4 regions of the Streptomyces sp. NPDC096205 genome follow, and region 3 is predicted to be linked to each of the others. Evidence: riboswitches for the same ligand, from Rfam matches in the RefSeq annotation. Region 3 holds a riboswitch; each other region holds the start of a gene.
What was found. Region 3 has a riboswitch for cyclic di-AMP ahead of ACIQ6Y_RS18555 (C40 family peptidase). Riboswitches for the same ligand answer to the same signal wherever they lie in the genome.
Positions count from the first base shown of each region.

Region 1: linked by a shared signal. The riboswitch ahead of ACIQ6Y_RS30875 (transglycosylase SLT domain-containing protein) and the one ahead of ACIQ6Y_RS18555 (C40 family peptidase) in region 3 are both predicted to bind cyclic di-AMP.
Region 2: linked by a shared signal. The riboswitch ahead of ACIQ6Y_RS29975 (NlpC/P60 family protein) and the one ahead of ACIQ6Y_RS18555 (C40 family peptidase) in region 3 are both predicted to bind cyclic di-AMP.
Region 4: linked by a shared signal. The riboswitch ahead of ACIQ6Y_RS12435 (M23 family metallopeptidase) and the one ahead of ACIQ6Y_RS18555 (C40 family peptidase) in region 3 are both predicted to bind cyclic di-AMP.

Region 1 is NZ_JBIWFS010000009.1:279,947-283,768, reverse strand. It holds gene ACIQ6Y_RS30880 (HAD family hydrolase) at 1-583, shown strand, start outside; gene ACIQ6Y_RS30875 (transglycosylase SLT domain-containing protein) at 599-1,069, opposite strand; cyclic di-AMP (ydaO/yuaA leader) riboswitch at 1,075-1,255, opposite strand; gene ACIQ6Y_RS30870 (CocE/NonD family hydrolase) at 1,525-3,486, opposite strand; gene ACIQ6Y_RS30865 (polyprenyl synthetase family protein) at 3,716-3,822, shown strand, end outside.
Region 2 is NZ_JBIWFS010000009.1:100,647-104,468, reverse strand. It holds gene ACIQ6Y_RS29985 (hypothetical protein) at 1-41, shown strand, start outside; gene ACIQ6Y_RS29980 (tellurite resistance/C4-dicarboxylate transporter family protein) at 19-1,029, opposite strand; gene ACIQ6Y_RS29975 (NlpC/P60 family protein) at 1,296-2,504, opposite strand; cyclic di-AMP (ydaO/yuaA leader) riboswitch at 2,512-2,676, opposite strand; gene pcrA (DNA helicase PcrA) at 2,907-3,822, shown strand, end outside.
Region 3 is NZ_JBIWFS010000004.1:566,170-569,991, forward strand. It holds gene ACIQ6Y_RS18545 (ATP-dependent Clp protease proteolytic subunit) at 1-157, shown strand, start outside; gene ACIQ6Y_RS18550 (hypothetical protein) at 165-473, shown strand; cyclic di-AMP (ydaO/yuaA leader) riboswitch at 771-974, shown strand; gene ACIQ6Y_RS18555 (C40 family peptidase) at 978-1,451, shown strand; gene ACIQ6Y_RS18560 (ATP-binding protein) at 1,543-2,001, opposite strand; gene ACIQ6Y_RS18565 (helix-turn-helix domain-containing protein) at 2,215-3,084, shown strand; gene ACIQ6Y_RS18570 (DUF397 domain-containing protein) at 3,094-3,303, shown strand; gene ACIQ6Y_RS18575 (8-amino-7-oxononanoate synthase) at 3,382-3,822, opposite strand, start outside.
Region 4 is NZ_JBIWFS010000003.1:20,986-24,807, reverse strand. It holds gene ACIQ6Y_RS12450 (dihydrofolate reductase family protein) at 1-97, shown strand, start outside; tRNA gene ACIQ6Y_RS12445 (tRNA-Met) at 181-254, shown strand; gene ACIQ6Y_RS12440 (PP2C family protein-serine/threonine phosphatase) at 1,046-2,089, shown strand; cyclic di-AMP (ydaO/yuaA leader) riboswitch at 2,304-2,462, shown strand; gene ACIQ6Y_RS12435 (M23 family metallopeptidase) at 2,474-3,538, shown strand; gene ACIQ6Y_RS12430 (PrsW family intramembrane metalloprotease) at 3,628-3,822, opposite strand, start outside.

The DNA of each region.
Region 1 (3,822 bases), on a different contig from region 3:
CTACGACGTGGGCGCCGACCGGCTGCTGTGGTCCGTCACCCTGGACCGGGAGCTCGCTGAGACCGCGCTCGGCAAGATCGAGGCCGAGGTGGGGCAGGTGTACGCGGCCGTGGACCAGGACGGCGTCGACGGGCTCACCCTCATCGAGCCCGGCTACACGATGCCGCACCCGACCCTGCCCGCGGTGCGTGTGCGCCGCCGCGACGACCTGTGGTGCGAGCCGATCAGCAAGGTGCTGCTGCGCCATCCGGACCTGAACGACGACGAGTTGGCGGCAGTGGCGCGGGCGGTGGTGGGTTCGCTGGCCACGGTCACCATGTCGGGGCCCGGGACGGTGGAGCTGCAGCCGTGCGGCGTCACCAAGGCGACGGGCCTGGCGCTGGCGGCCCGCCGGCTCGGCCTGACACCCGCGGACACCCTCGCCTTCGGTGACATGCCCAACGACATCCCGATGTTCGACTGGGCCGCGCACGGCGTGGCCATGGCCAACGCGCACCCGGAACTGAAGGCGGTGGCCGACGAGATCACCTGCTCGAACGAGGACGACGGCATCGCCGTCGTCCTCGAACGGCTCTACGGCTGAGGGGCCGGGAGGCGGTCAGTACGCGCCGAAGACGTTGTCGATCGAGCCGTAGCGGGCCGCCGCGTAGTTGCAGGCGGCGGTGATGTTCGCGACCGGGTCGTACGGGTCGAAGGCGGTGCCGGGCACGTGGTACGCCGCGAAGGTGGGGTCGATGACCTGGAGCAGGCCCTTGGACGGGGTGCCCGCGAGCGCGTTGGAGTCCCAGTTGTTGATGGCGAGCGGGTTGCCCGACGACTCGCGCATGATGTTGCGGTAGATGCCGTCGTAGCTGCCCGGGATGCCGTTCTGGGCCATGACGTCGAGCGACTGGCGGATCCAGCCGTCGAGGGTGTTCGGGTAGATGGTCGCCGACGTCGTGGCCGTGGGGGCGGCCGAGGCGCCGGTCGCGCCGGCGAACGGCAGGGCGAGCGCGGCGGCGGCCACACCGGCGGCGGTGAGGGCACGGACGAGACGGGGGCGGCGGTTTGCATGCGTGTGCGCAGGCATGGGGAACGTCCTCTCCGGCGCCTGCGAGGTGAGCTGTCGGGTTCGGGCGGAAAGGTGCCCGGCCAGGCCCGAAGAGGCATGGCTTGACCCCAAGCCGTGCCGGGTGTCGTAGCTGGTACGACGTCCGGTACGGCGACTTACCTGGGTCCCCCGCTCCTGCCGCTGCGTGGTCGGTGGATGCCAATGGGCGGCGGCAGGATTCGGCGTTCCGCCCGGCAGGCCGGGAACGTATGCGAGAGCACATGGGCGAAACAAGTACCGGATTCACACAAAGCACCGGTCGGGCATGATCAGTGCGTTTGCGGCACTTGATCCTTTATGGCGATTTCCGCTCAACCAAGCGGCGGGGCCTGGCGCGTGCCGTGAGAGTCGATCACCGCACACCCGGCCCCGCAGTGAGCCATCTCACCGGCAGTCACAAGAGCGGCAATTGGGGCATCACCCCCAACTCGCCCTCAATCGGCGGTCCGTGGAATGCGCCTCTCCCAGGTGCGGTGGAACACGACCTCGCCGCCCTCCGTGCACACCACCTCGTCGGAGGTGACGAAGTGCTCCGCGTCACAGCCGATCTCCGAGCGGGTGCGGACGGTGGCGGCCCAGGGCAGCTCGGGCCGGTGCAGCCCGATCGACCACTCCGTGCGGGCGCGGGCCGACAGCGGGTCGTCGGCGCGGATCGTGTACGTCTCCAGCGCCTCCTCGGTGAGCTCGAGACCGTCCGGGTACGCGCGCGTGCCGCCCCGAACCGGAAGGACCTCCAGACGCCACACGCCCTCGGCGACCTCGCGCACCACCACCCGCTCCGGCCGCGGCTCGTCCAAGGTGGCCGGCAGGCTCACCCCCAGCGGCCCGGCCTGCTCGGGCTCCTCGAAGGCGACCTCCGCGCCCGCCCGGCGCGAGCGCACCGGCAGCTCCAGCGTGCTGCCCGCCGGGTCCAGCGTGAAACCGGCCGCCGACTCCGGCTCGGGCCACACCCACGGCCAGTACGCCGAGGAGACGGCGAGCCGGATGCGATGCCCGGCCGGAAAGGCGTACCCGACGGCGCTCAGCGAGAAGTCCGCCGTCTGCGACGACCCCTCGGCCGCGAGGTCGAGCATCCCGCGCGTGACCAGCGTCGAGGACCCGTCCGGGGCCACGTCGCACAGCCGGGCGGCCACCTGCCCGCGCGGCGTCGCGCAGCTCAGCCGCAGCCGCACCCGGGGCCGCCCCAGCACCCAGGTCTCCTCGCCCACCTCGAACTCGAAACACACCGACCGTGCGTCCTCCTCGCGCTGGTCGGGCGGCAGATCGGCGTCGTGACCGAGCGGGCGGAAGCGGCCGGCGTCCACACCGGTGTGCATCGGCGACCGTACGACGACGGGGGCGCCCTGGAGGGCGTACGCCACCGGCGTCACCAGCGGCGACGGCCAGGCGGGCTCGCCGGTCCAGCGGCCGGGCAGCGAGGGGTGCGCCGTGGCCGGTCGGTGCGCGTCGGTGACGTAGGAGCGCAGCAGGGGCTCGCGCAGGACGCCGGTGTCCGCGCCCTTGAGCCAGTGGTCCCACCAGCGCAGCGTCTCCTGGAGGAAGCCGATCGCCGGGCCGGGCGGCCGGTCGCGGTCGGGGTAGCGGTGGGGCCAGGGGCCGAGCAGGCCACGGACCCGGTCGGCGGGCAGGCGCTCCAGCAGGTGGAGCACGGTGTCGCGGTACGGGTCGTGCCAGCCGCTCACCGCGAGCACGGCCGCACGGATCGCGTCGGGGTCGACACTGCCGCCGCCCTGCGGCCAGGGGGCGTCCCCGGGCTGCTGGTCCAGCCAGGCGTGCACCACCGGCGAGACGGCCTCCAGACGCTTCAGCCACAGATCACGCCAGTCCTGACCGGCGTACGACGGGTCGGGCGGGAGGCAGACCCGGGCGAGGGCCGCGGCGGAGCGGGTCTGCACCTCTTCCGCCCGGACGGAACCCGAGGCGGAGTGCGGTTCGTTGTCCGGATGGTCGTCCGCGCAGCAGACCGCGACGACCGCCCTGAGCGGCTCGGGCGCGAGAGCCGCGACACGGAGGGAGCTGAGGCCGCCGCGGCCGATGCCGAACATGCCGACCCTGCCGTCGCACCAGGGCCGGCCCGCCAGCCAGAGCACCACATCCACCCCGTCGGCCGTCTCCAGGGCCGAGCGGCCGTCCGCGGGCAGCCCCTCGCTGTTGCCGTACCCGCGGGCGTCGACCCGGACGGAGGCATAGCCGTGCCCGGCGTACCAGGGGTGGCGCTGGGCGTCACGGGCCGCAGTCGAGTCGGTCAGCCGGTCCGGCGCGTATTCCAGGATCACCGGGACGGGCTCGTCCGTCAGGGGCCGCCATACGCGCGCGTGCAGGAGCGTTCCGTCAGCGAGCGGGACACGCAGGTCCTCGTGGGCCGTGTCGTGGGGAAAGGACGTACGGATGCGCATGGCGTGATCCCTCGGGGGGTACCTGGGCTCAACGTTCCGTTAAGTCGATAAATGTCCGTTCTTATCGATTGATCAGCAACATACCGGCCGTGCCGCAATACCGCCCGGCCTGCGGGGTGGGTGGCGGCAGTGATCGAAACGTGACCGGATACGCTGACTTGAGTGATGGCAGCGACCTATCGACATACCGCGTAATCGCCAGTAGACACCAGCAGACAGGAGACCCCTCGTGACCGTCGTCGGGCCGTTCGGGCTGAGCGTGCGGGACCAGGCTCTGGAAGCCGATGTCCAGGCCGGATTGGCGGCTGTCGAGGAAGGGCTGCTCGAGGCCACCAA
Region 2 (3,822 bases), on a different contig from region 3:
TGACCACGGTGAACATCTTCATCGCGGTGCTCTGGACCTGAACCGCTCCGCGCGGTGCCGGGGCGCCGGGCCGCGCAGTTCGGTCCGGGCGTTCAGGACGGCGCCGGCGGCGACGGCCAGCCAGGCGGCCACCGCGATCCAGAGCAGCACCTGCCCCGGCCCCTTCAGCCACGGCACATCGTCGGCGGCGGCGAAGGACAGCGTCGCCGCCGCCGTCACGCCCAGCGGGAAGACGGTGGCCCAGCGCCGCACGTCGTAGCGGGGGCGCGGCCACCCCACCTCGGTGACGAGCAGGACGGCGTACCAGGCCACGGCGAGGACGAGCACCACCGCGGTGACCGCACGCAGGACACCGTGGGCGTCGTCGTTCCACAGCCGCAGCTGCGCGCTGTCGGCGGCGATCAGCCGGGAGCCGGCGAGCGCCGAGATCGCCGGCGCCCCGCCCGCGACCCACTGGTCACCGGCCCCACGCGTCATCTCGCCCGGCTCGAAACGGGCCAGCGCGAAGCCGTAGAGGACGAGCCCGAGCCAGAACAGCACCAGTGCCGCGTGCGCGAGCCAGGCCGCGCGCTCCGCCGCCGCGAGCGTCGCCCCGAGCACGGCGAGCCCCTCCGTGGCCACACAGCCCAGGAACACCGCACCCGGCATACGCGGCTTCCATTGCTTGATGACGTCCACCAGCAGCACCGGCCACAGCAGCGTGGCCAGCGCCAGCAGCGCCCCGGCCAGGGCCTGCCAGCCCAAGGCGGACACACGCGTGCCGAGCACGGTGGTCGCGGCGACGGCCGTCAGTGCCGCCGGCGTCCCGGCCGCGGCCGGCCACCTCGGCCGCTCCCACAGCAGTCGTACGACGAAATCCGCGGCCAGTCCCAGCCACGCGGCGCCGGTCATGGCGAGCAGAATCCGGGACAGCACCTCGTGCCCGGCCAGGTGCAGCCCGACGGAGACGATGCCGGTCGCCATCACGGCGGCCCCGGCGGCGGGCGGGCGTTGCGCCCACCAGGCGCGCAGGGAAGAGGTACCGGGCATGCGGCCGATGCTAGGGAGCGGGTACGGGGTCCGCGCGTTCGCATGGGCCATGAGTGGCGCGCCTTCGAGGCGGCGGCCCGGCACCGGCCCCGCCATCCGAAGACCGGCAGACTCCCTCGGGCCCGCCGCCCGCAGACCGACACGCTCCCTCGCCCCGCAGACCCGCAGGCCCCCTCGGGCGCTCCCTCGACCCGCAGACCCGCAGACCCACAGGCTCCCTCGGCCCTCGCCGCCCGGAGCCCGGCAGGCTCCCTGAAGGGCGAAGGTCAGGCCGGCCGCACCACGCTGTGGATCGAGGACTCCCCGTCGTAGTAGATCGACTCCTCGCGGACGTACGCGCCCGGCTTCGGGGCGTGGATCATCATGCCGTTGCCGATGTAGATGCCGACATGGGTGACATCGGCGTAGAAGAAGACGAGGTCACCGGGCTGGGCGTCCGACAACGGCACCGTCGTGCCGGCGTTGACCTGGTCGTACGTGACGCGCGGGATGTCCACGCCCGCGGCCTTCCAGGCGGCCTGGGTGAGACCGGAGCAGTCGTAGGAGTCGGGGCCGGTCGCGCCCCAGACGTACGGCTTGCCGATCTGGGCGCGGGCGAAGGCGAGCGCCTTCTCGGCCTTGGCGGCGTAGGTGGAGTCGGTGGTCGGGGAGGTCGGGGTCGTCGAGGTGTCAGAGGTGCCGGCGCCGCCGGTCGAGGTGGACGAGTCGCCGCTCGCGGCCTCCTCCTGCGCCGCCGCCTCGGCCGCCTTGCGCTGCCGCTCCTCCTCCGCGGCCTGCTGCGCGGCGAGCTCGGCGGCCTTGCGGGCGGCCTCCTCGCGCTTGCGTTCCTCGATCGCCGCGAGCCGGGCCTTCTCCTCGGCGGTCAGCTGCGACAGCAGCACGCGCGCGGTGGAGAGCTTCTTCTGGACGGTGGCCTTGGCCGTCCTCAGCTCGGTCTGCGAGTCGGTGAGCGTCGACAGGCTCTCGGTGGCCTCGCGGCGCTTCTCCATGGTCGCGGACTGCTGGGTGATGTAGTCGTCGACCGCGTCCTTCTGACGGCCGGTGAGCCGGTCCATCAGCTGGGTCTGGTCGAAGTAGTCCTGCGGTGTGTCCGCGAGCAGGAGGGTCGCCGTGTCGGGCGCGGACGCGCCGGTGCGGTACTGGGCCGCGGCGAAGGAGCCGAGCTGCTCGCGCGCCTCGTTCAGCTGCTCGGTGCGCTTCGCCACGTCGTCGAGGAGGGAGTCCACGCGCTTGCGCTGCTTGGTGGTCCGCTCCTTGGCGGCGTTGTACTTCTCGGTCGCCGTCTCCGCCTGCCGGTAGAGATCGTCGACCTTCTTCTCGACCTCCTCCAGGCTCGGCCGGTCGTCGTCCGAGGGGCTGGCGTTGGCCGTCTGCGACAGCAGGGCCACGGAGGTGAGGGCCGCGGTGGCCAGGGCGGGGGTCCGTATGCCTGCGACGCGCGTCCCGGTGGTGCGCGGCTTGCGGTGCGACGCCAAGGGTGGCGACTCCTTCCATCTGCCGCCTACCGGGTTAGCTGTCGGGTTCGGGCGTGTTCGGAAGGTGTGCCCTACGGCGCTCCCCGCGAGGGAGTGGGCCGATTCACCCCAGGTTCGGTGGGTCCCCGGCTCCGGTGCCGTGCGGGCGCACCGGACTCGGCGGAGGCCGCGCGGCCCGGCGACGTTCGCCGGTGGGGGTCGTACGGCCTGCCCGGCACCGTAGCCAACTCGTGTGGCCCCTGTGAAGGTTGACGGGTGATATGCCCGATACATTTTCGTGACCTTGGCGTGAGCGGGACAGAACTGCCGCAGGCCGTGCCCGCAGGGTCACGCAGGGTGGCGTCGGCGGAGTTCTCGAGACGGCGACCGGTTGTCAGTGGCGACCCCTAGACTCGGAGAGCGATGAGCAGCCTCTTTGACGACAGCTTCCTGGCGGACCTCCAGAGCCCTCGCGGGCACGAGGAGGAGCACCCGCCGCCGCCCGAGGACGATCACGCTCCGGAGCCGCTTCCGGACGATCTGTTCGGCGGGAAGTTCGACGTGCCCCCGGACCGGGACGCCTACTACCGCGACGGCGCCCCGCGCCCGGCCCTGGACGCAGCAGCGCTGCTGGAGGGGCTGAACGAGAACCAGCGCGCCGCCGTCGTCCACTCCGGCACGCCCCTGCTCATCGTGGCCGGCGCCGGCTCCGGCAAGACCCGTGTGCTCACCCACCGCATCGCCCACCTGCTCGCCGAGCGGAACGTGCACCCGGGCCAGATCCTCGCGATCACCTTCACCAACAAGGCCGCGGGCGAGATGAAGGAGCGCGTCGAGCAGCTCGTCGGCCCGCGCGCGAACGCGATGTGGGTCATGACCTTCCACAGCGCGTGCGTGCGCATCCTGCGCCGCGAGTCCAAGAAGCTCGGCTTCACCTCCTCCTTCTCGATCTACGACGCCGCCGACTCCAAGCGCCTGATGGCCCTGGTCTGCCGTGACCTGGACCTGGACCCCAAGCGCTTCCCGCCCAAGTCCTTCAGCGCCAAGATCAGCAACCTGAAGAACGAGCTGATCGACGAGGAGGACTTCGCCGCCCAGGCCTCCGACGGCTTCGAGAAGACCCTCGCCCAGGCCTACGCCCTCTACCAGTCCCGGCTGCGCGAGGCGAACGCCCTCGACTTCGACGACCTGATCATGACGACGGTCAACCTGCTGCGCGCCTTCCCGGACGTCGCCGAGCACTACCGCCGCCGCTTCCGGCACGTCCTGGTCGACGAGTACCAGGACACGAACCACGCCCAGTACGCCTTGGTGCGCGAGCTGGTGGGGACCGCCGAGC
Region 3 (3,822 bases):
GATGCTGGCCCGGCACACCGGGCGCGACCGGGAGCAGGTGAGCGCGGACATCGAGCGCGACCGGGTTCTCACCGCCCAGGAGGCGCTGGAGTACGGGCTGGTGGACCGGATCGTGCCCGGCCGCAAGGCGACCCTCGCCCCGCCGACCGGAGAGTGAGGCGCCGGTGCTGCCACCCGAACTGCCGCCGCTGCCCGCGCTGACCCGCGCGGAGGGCGAGTTGATCGACCGTTACCTGGAGGCCGTCGACCTGCTGGGCCGGATCAACCCCGCGCACCACGGCGACACCTACGGCGGACTGCGCGCCGCTCAGGCGCTGGTGCGCAAGGCCATGGAACTGCGCGACGCGCTCGCCCTGATGCACCAACGGGGCGAGACGGAGCTGCACGCGCCGACGCTCGCGCGGGCGCTGCGCGTCCTGGACGGGGAGCGCCGGACGGCGCGTGTGGCGCTGCCGGCGCGCTCCGACGGCTGAGCGCGCGAGGCCACCGTTAAACGGACCAAATGACGTACCCCCTTTCGGAGTAGAAGGTTGTCGTATTGCGGGGCCCCAACAGTTGCGTGATACGCGCGCTTTCACGGCGGAACAATGCGTTCCGGCCCTGGTCCGGGGCCGTTCGGCGGTCTTGACAGACGCTTGTCGATCAAGCTGTCCACCCGAACGGGTGAGTGGTGAGTAACAACACAAATCCCCGGTTCCATTGGGTATTTCGGACACTTGTGAGTGAAGATCCCTGACTGACGACAAGCCCCCGCCACCGCGGCGGGGCGGTCCGGGCGGACGCCGAGTCCTGCCGCCGCCCGGATGACCGGTCGACAGGAGTGGATCGGCAGGAGTGGAGGACCCAAGCACGACGGTCCGCCGGAGCGCAGTTGTCCGAGCGGTCCTTGGGGTGAAGCCGCCTTCGGGTGGCCGGGCCACTTCGCCAGCCCGAATCCGACAGGTCATCCTTCACAGGCGGCTGACGAAGGGTTGCGCATGACCGCGCAGAATCGTGTCCCGTCGCTCATGGCCCGTGCCGGTACGGCCTCGGCCCTGACTCTCGCCGCCGTGGGCGGCTCCCTGGTGGTGCCCGGCGTCGCCGCCGAGGCCCAGGCCGCCACGTCCGCGACGAAGGCCCTCCAGGTGGCAGCCTCGAAGAAGGGCTCGCCCTACAAGTACGGCGCCACCGGTCCGCACCGGTTCGACTGCTCGGGCCTCACTCTCTACTCGTACAAGAAGGCGGGCAAGTCTCTGCCGCGCACCGCTGCCCAGCAGTACAACAAGACCCGGCACATCTCCGCCAAGAGCCGCAAGGCGGGGGACCTGGTGTTCTTCCACTCGGGCTCGAACGTCTACCACGTGGGCATCTACGCCGGTAAGGGCCGCATCTGGCACGCCCCGAAGACCGGGGACGTGGTCAGGCTCCAGAAGATCTGGACGAGCAAGGTCTGGTACGGCCGCGTGAGCTGACCTGCTCCCGGGCGGTACGGCTCCCTGACCCGCCGTCACCGCCCGGGGCCACTCCTGGGCCCCCGAGCAGCGTCCGCGCGCTCTCGGGGGCTCACGGCTCCTGCTGGCCCGCTGCGGTCACCGGATGAGCCGGGACGGTCCAGGGCAGCTCGATCAGGACCGTCTTGCCGCCCTCGCGCGTGGGTCTGACGCGCAGTCTGCCGCCGCACTCCGCCGTCAGCCAGCGGATGATCACCATGCCGCGGCCGTTGTCCTGCTGCACCGCGGCCGGCAGCCGCTTCGGGAACCTCGGATGGCTGTCGGTGACGCCGATGCGCAACTGTTCGTCACGCTCCAGGCGCACGGCCACCGTGAAGGTGGGTGACTGCCCGAACGTGTGCTGTACGGCGTTGGTGGCGAGTTCGGAGACGATCAGCCGGACGGTGTTGGCGGCCTCGGTGTCCGACGGCAGGCCCCACTCCCCCAGGGTGCCGATGACGAAGGCACGGGCCGCGGAGACCGAGGCGGGATCGCTCGGCAGAGTGACGGATGCTTCCAGGTGGTCTGCCATGGCGACGTCGTCCCTTTCCCACGGGATCGCGGTCCGACAAGAATCGGATGGTTCGAGTACGGTCCCGGACTGGTGCTTCGTTCGCCAGACTGCCACCAGCACGCCGGTAACGGTGGCGATCCACCAAGATATGCATATATCTGTCGCTCGAAGCGGTGAACTCTGCGACGGCAGACCCTATTTGGGCGGCCCTTGAGGAGTAGGGAGGGGCCCATGCAGCACGGTCCGGCGGTGCGCCGCCGAAAGCTCGGCGCGGAACTGCGCGCGCTGCGCACCCGTACGGGACTCACCAGCGGCGAGGCGGCCCGGCTGGTGGGCTGGCATCAGTCGAAAGTGAGCCGGATCGAGACGGGCGCGAGTGGCGTGAAACCGTCCGACGTGCGGTTACTGCTGGACGCCTACGGCGTCTCCGACCCCGAACTGCGCGAGCTGCTGCTGATGTTGGCCGGCTCCGACGACGGGATCGGCCGGCACCACTGGTGGCACGCCTACCGCGGGGTGCTGCCGCCCGCCTACCGGGACTTCATCAGCCTGGAGTCGCAGGCCAGCGCGATGCGCACGCTGGAGACCTCCGTGGTGCCCGGACTGCTGCAGACCCCCGAGTACGCCCGTGCGGTGACCCGGGCCGCGGTGGCCGGCCTCGCCGGGGAGCCGGACGAGCGGGTGGACGCGCTGGTGCAGGTGCGGCTCGCCCGGCAGGAGGTGCTGCGGGCGCAGCCGCCGCTGCGGCTGAGCGCGGTGCTGGACGAGGCCGTGCTGCGCCGGGAGGTGGGCGGGCCCGAGGTGATGCGGGGGCAGGTGCGGCGGCTGCTGGAGGCGGCGCGGCTGCCGCAGGTCCGTATCCAGGTGCTGCCGTTCTCCGCCGGGGCGCATATCGGCATCACCGGGCCTTTCGTTATCTTCTCATTTCCGCGCACTTCTGATCTGGATGTGGTTGTTCTCGACCACATGACGAGTAGCCTCTATCTCGAACGGAAAGAAGACCTGGAGGCCTACACCGAGGCCTTCAACACCCTTCAGGCACACGCCCTTTCACCCGAGGACTCGCTGGATCACATCGCCGGGACAGTTGACGGCGCATAAGGAGGCACCATGTCTGCACTGCCTCGGAACGTCCCCTCCAGTACCCGATTGCACAGCGCCCAGTGGCTGCGCAGCAGCTACAGCACCGGAGCCAACAACTGCGTCGAGACGGCCCGTTGGTCGGGCCGGCTCGCCGTGCGCGACTCCAAGAGGCCGGAGGGACCCGCGCTGCTCTTCTCCCCCGAGAGCTGGGCGGGATTCACGGCCGCATTCCACTGAGGGTCGTTCGAGGCCCGTCCCAGGGTCGTTTCACTCTGAAAACGGATCAGTTCTGAAACACGGCCGTGGATCGCCGACTCACGGTCGCGTCCGACCGATCACCCGTACAGCGCGTTCGATCTGTTCCCCGGAGAGGTCCGCGCGGGCGGTCAGCCGCAGCCGGGAGATGCCGTCCGGCACGGACGGCGGCCGGAAGCAGCCCACGGCCACCCCGGCGGCGCGGCAGTCCGCCGCCCACCGCACGGCCTGCTCCGGGGACGGAGCGCGCACCGACACCACGGCGGCGTCCGGCCGTACCGCCTCATGGCCCGCCGCCGTCAGCCGCTCGTACAGCTCGGTCGCCACCTCCCGCGCCCGCGCCGCCCGCTCGGGCTCACGGCGCAGCAGCCCCAGGGCCGCCAGGGCCGCGCCCGCCGCGGCCGGGGCGAGGCCGGTGTCGAAGATGAACGTGCGGGCCGCGTTGACCAGGTGCTCGATCACCCGCGCGGGGCCCAGCACCGCGCCGCCCTGGCTGCCCAG
Region 4 (3,822 bases), on a different contig from region 3:
CGGCAGCGGGCTGCTCGCGTCCCACGGCGTCGACGTCGTCGTCCTGGCGGAGTACGAGGGTGCGGCCAAGGCGCCCAACGCGCATCTGCTCGGCTGATCTGGGGGAAACCCGCAGGTCAGAGGGGTGGGCCTAAACGCTTCGCTTTATGTCCCGCGGATGGCGTACACTGGTTTCAACGACGCGGGGTGGAGCAGCTCGGTAGCTCGCTGGGCTCATAACCCAGAGGTCGCAGGTTCAAATCCTGTCCCCGCTACTGAAGACTCAGGGCCGGTATCCATGCAGATGGATACCGGCCCTGAGTGTTTCCCACACACCTGCCACCCCGCCTTCCCGGACCATCCCCCGGTCGGACTCCCCCGCTCGCCGCCCTCGCCCGCCGCGGCGACCCTGGACGGACGGGGCCCGACGCGCGGCCCGCGACGACATGCGCCTGCGGGAGTACGAGTGGTGCCGCCTGCTGAGCTGGGTCCCGAGCGGAGAGCCGGCGCGAGGGAGCACGCCGAGCCCGGCGATCTCGCGGGCCCCAGGCCCGGCGATCCGGCGGATCCGACAGCCGGCGATCCCGCGGACCCGAGGCCCGGTGATCCCGCGGGCCTGAAGCCTGATGATTCCGCGGCCCTGAAGCCCGGCGATCTCGCGGACCCGAGGCCCGGTGATCCTGCGGACCCGAGGCCTGGTGATTCCGCGGGCTTGAAGCCTGGTGATTCCGCGGGCCCCAGGCCCGGTGATCTTGCGGGACCGAGACCCGGCGATCCTGCGGGTCCGACGGCCGGTGATCTTGCGGGCCCGAGGCCCGGTGGTCCCGCGGACCGGAACCCCGGCGACCCCACGGCCCCGAGGCCCGGTGGTCCCGCGGACCGGAACCCCGGCGACCCCACGGCCCCGAAGACCAGCGATCCCGCGGACCGGAACCCCGGCGACCTCGCAGACCCCAACCCCGGCAACCCCCCGCACCCCGACCCCGACGCCCCCGCGCCCAGCACCAGACCCCCCGAGCGGCGGCGGATCTCCTGCGCCCGGACCCTCGTCCGCGCCCTCCCGGCCGTGCTGATCGCCGCCGGTGCGGCCTACGACTCCTTCACGCCGGCCGCGTACACCGCGGTCCCCTTCTTCACGGCGGCCCCCCTCGTCGCCGCCCCCCTCTACTCCCGGCGCGGCACGCTGCTCACCGGGGCCGCCGCGATCGTCGTCGTACTGGGCGTGCATCTGCTGATGGGGATCGTCCTGGACGTGGAGTCGGTCACCGAGCTGCTCACCGTGGTGACGGTGTCCTTCCTGGCGGTCGTCATCAACATCCTGGTGCGTCGCGGCGACGAGCGCCTTGCCTCCGCGCGCGAGATCGCCGAGGCCGCGCAGCGGGCCGTGCTGCCGGAGCCCGCCGAGCGGATCGGCGGGTTCGAGATCGCCGCGCGCTACGAGGCGGCGCAGGCGGACGCGTTCATCGGGGGCGACCTGTACGCGGTGCAGGACAGCCCGCAGGGGGTGCGGCTCGTCGTCGGGGACGTACGCGGCAAGGGCATGGGCGCGGTGTCGGCGGTCGCCGTCGTCATCGGGGCGTTCCGGGAGGCGGCCGAGCAGGAGGCCACGCTGGAGGCGGTCGCCCAGAGGCTGGAGCGCGCCCTGGACCGCGAGGGCACGCGGCGCGACGGGCTGGACGCCCACGAGGGGTTCACCACGGCCGTGCTGGCCGAACTCCCGCACGGCGACGGCGTCGTACGTCTCCTCAACCGCGGCCATCCCGCCCCGCTCGTGCTGCACGCCGACGGCACCCTCGTCCCGCTGTCCGCCCACCGGCCCGCCCTGCCGCTCGGCATGAGCGACCTCGGCCGCTGGCCGGACCGCGCCGAGGAGCACCCCCTCCCCGGCGGCGCCACCCTGCTGCTCTTCACCGACGGCCTGTCCGAGGCCCGTGACGCCCGCGGGGTGTTCTACGACCCCGAGGCGCGGCTCGCCGGGCGCACCTTCCGCGGCCCCGGCCAGTTGCTGCGCACCCTCGCGGAGGAGGTCCGCCGGCACACCGGCGGCGCCCTCGCCGACGACATGGCGCTGCTCGCCGTACGGCGCCCGGCCCGGGGTGACGTGCTGTGATCGGGCGAGCGCCCTGCGCATAACATCTGAGTCACCATCAAAAACTCGGACGGTACTGAGTACGGGTCAACTCGCCCGTTTTTCGCCCCTCCTGGGTTCTACGTCCCTGTCGATCGCGTTAATGATCAAGCCGAACGGCTTGGAATTGGAGCCCCGGTTCTATTAACGTCCGATAACGCAGCGCGGTCGTCCCAGCCGTCACAAGAGACGGCTCCGTGCGCACGCGCCGAATCCCGTCAGGGAACCGGGGAACCACCAACTTGGGGTGAATCGGGCGTATTTCGCCGTGGACACACGGTGTCATATACGCGCGTAGGAGACCTTCCTGCTCCGAACCCGTCAGCTAACCCGGTAGGCGAGAAGGAAGGAAAGGAGCACGCCCACGTGGCGTCCAACCGCCCTGCCCCGCATGCCCCGTTCATGCCGGGCCAGCGCACCGCCGAGACCGAGGAAACGTTCGTCTACGGCGGCCACCCCACCGACGAGGGACCGTGGGAGGAGTGGAACCCCACCGCGGACTCCGTCCGCCCCGTCCGCGGCCGGCACCGCGTCGCCAAGCAGCGCGGCGGCGGACTCGCCCGCAGCTCCACCGTCCTCGGCGTCGGCGTCATAGCCGCGGTCGGCGCCGGCGGCATGGCCAGCGCCCAGTCCGGCAAGCCGCCGGTCGCCATCTCCATGCCCGACCTGCCCTCCATCGGCTCCCTCATCTCCGACGACGCGCCCGCCGAGGAGACCACCGAGGCCGTCGCCCCGCTCAGCAGCCTCGGCACCGACACGGCCGACGCCACCGAGGACACCGCCGACGCCGGTGAGGCACTGCGCGCCCGCATCATGGCGCAGGCCGCCCAGCAGCAGGACCAGGCCGACACCAAGGCCGCCCAGGCGGCCCAGGCGGCCCAGGCCGCGGCTCAGGCCGCCGCCGAGAAGGAGGCCGCCGAGGCCGCCGCCAAGGCCGAGAAGGAGGCGGAGGCCAAGGCCGCCGCCGAGAAGGCCGCAGCGGAGGAGGAGGCCCGCAAGAAGGCCGAGGCCGAGCGCCTCGCCGAGCTGGCACGCCAGTACACGCTGCCGACCTCCTCGTACACGATCACCTCCACCTACGGCCAGGCCGGCTCGATGTGGTCCTCCGGCTACCACACCGGCCTCGACTTCGCCGCGCCCACCGGCACGCCGATCAAGGCGATCCACACCGGCACGATCACCGAGGCCGGCTGGAGCGGGTCGTACGGCTACAGCACCGTCCTCACCCTCGAGGACGGCACCGAGATCCGCTACGCCCACCAGTCCTCGATCAACGTCAGCGTCGGCCAGACGGTCAACACGGGCGATGTCATCGGGCGCGTCGGCGCGACCGGCAACGTCACCGGGCCGCACCTGCACCTGGAGGTGCACATCGACGGGGCCGGCGTGGACCCCATGGCATGGCTGCGGGACCGGGGCCTGAACCCCTGACGCCCCCTCCGCTCGACTGAAACCCCGGTGGTCCTGACGACAACCCCCCGACGTCAGGGCTGCCGGTTTCGTCTGCCTAGGGGCAGGCCCTAGGACCGGTACGGGTTGTACGCCGGGTACAGCGGCTGGGCCGGGTACAGCGGCTGGGCCGGGTAGGCCGGGTGCGGCTGGATCCCGTAGCCGTAGCCGGGTGCGTAGTACGCCCGGACCGGTGTCGTCGCCCGGGCCGCGTACTGCAGAGCCGGGTGGGCCACCTCGTGGCGGGCCCACAGCTCGTGCAGCAG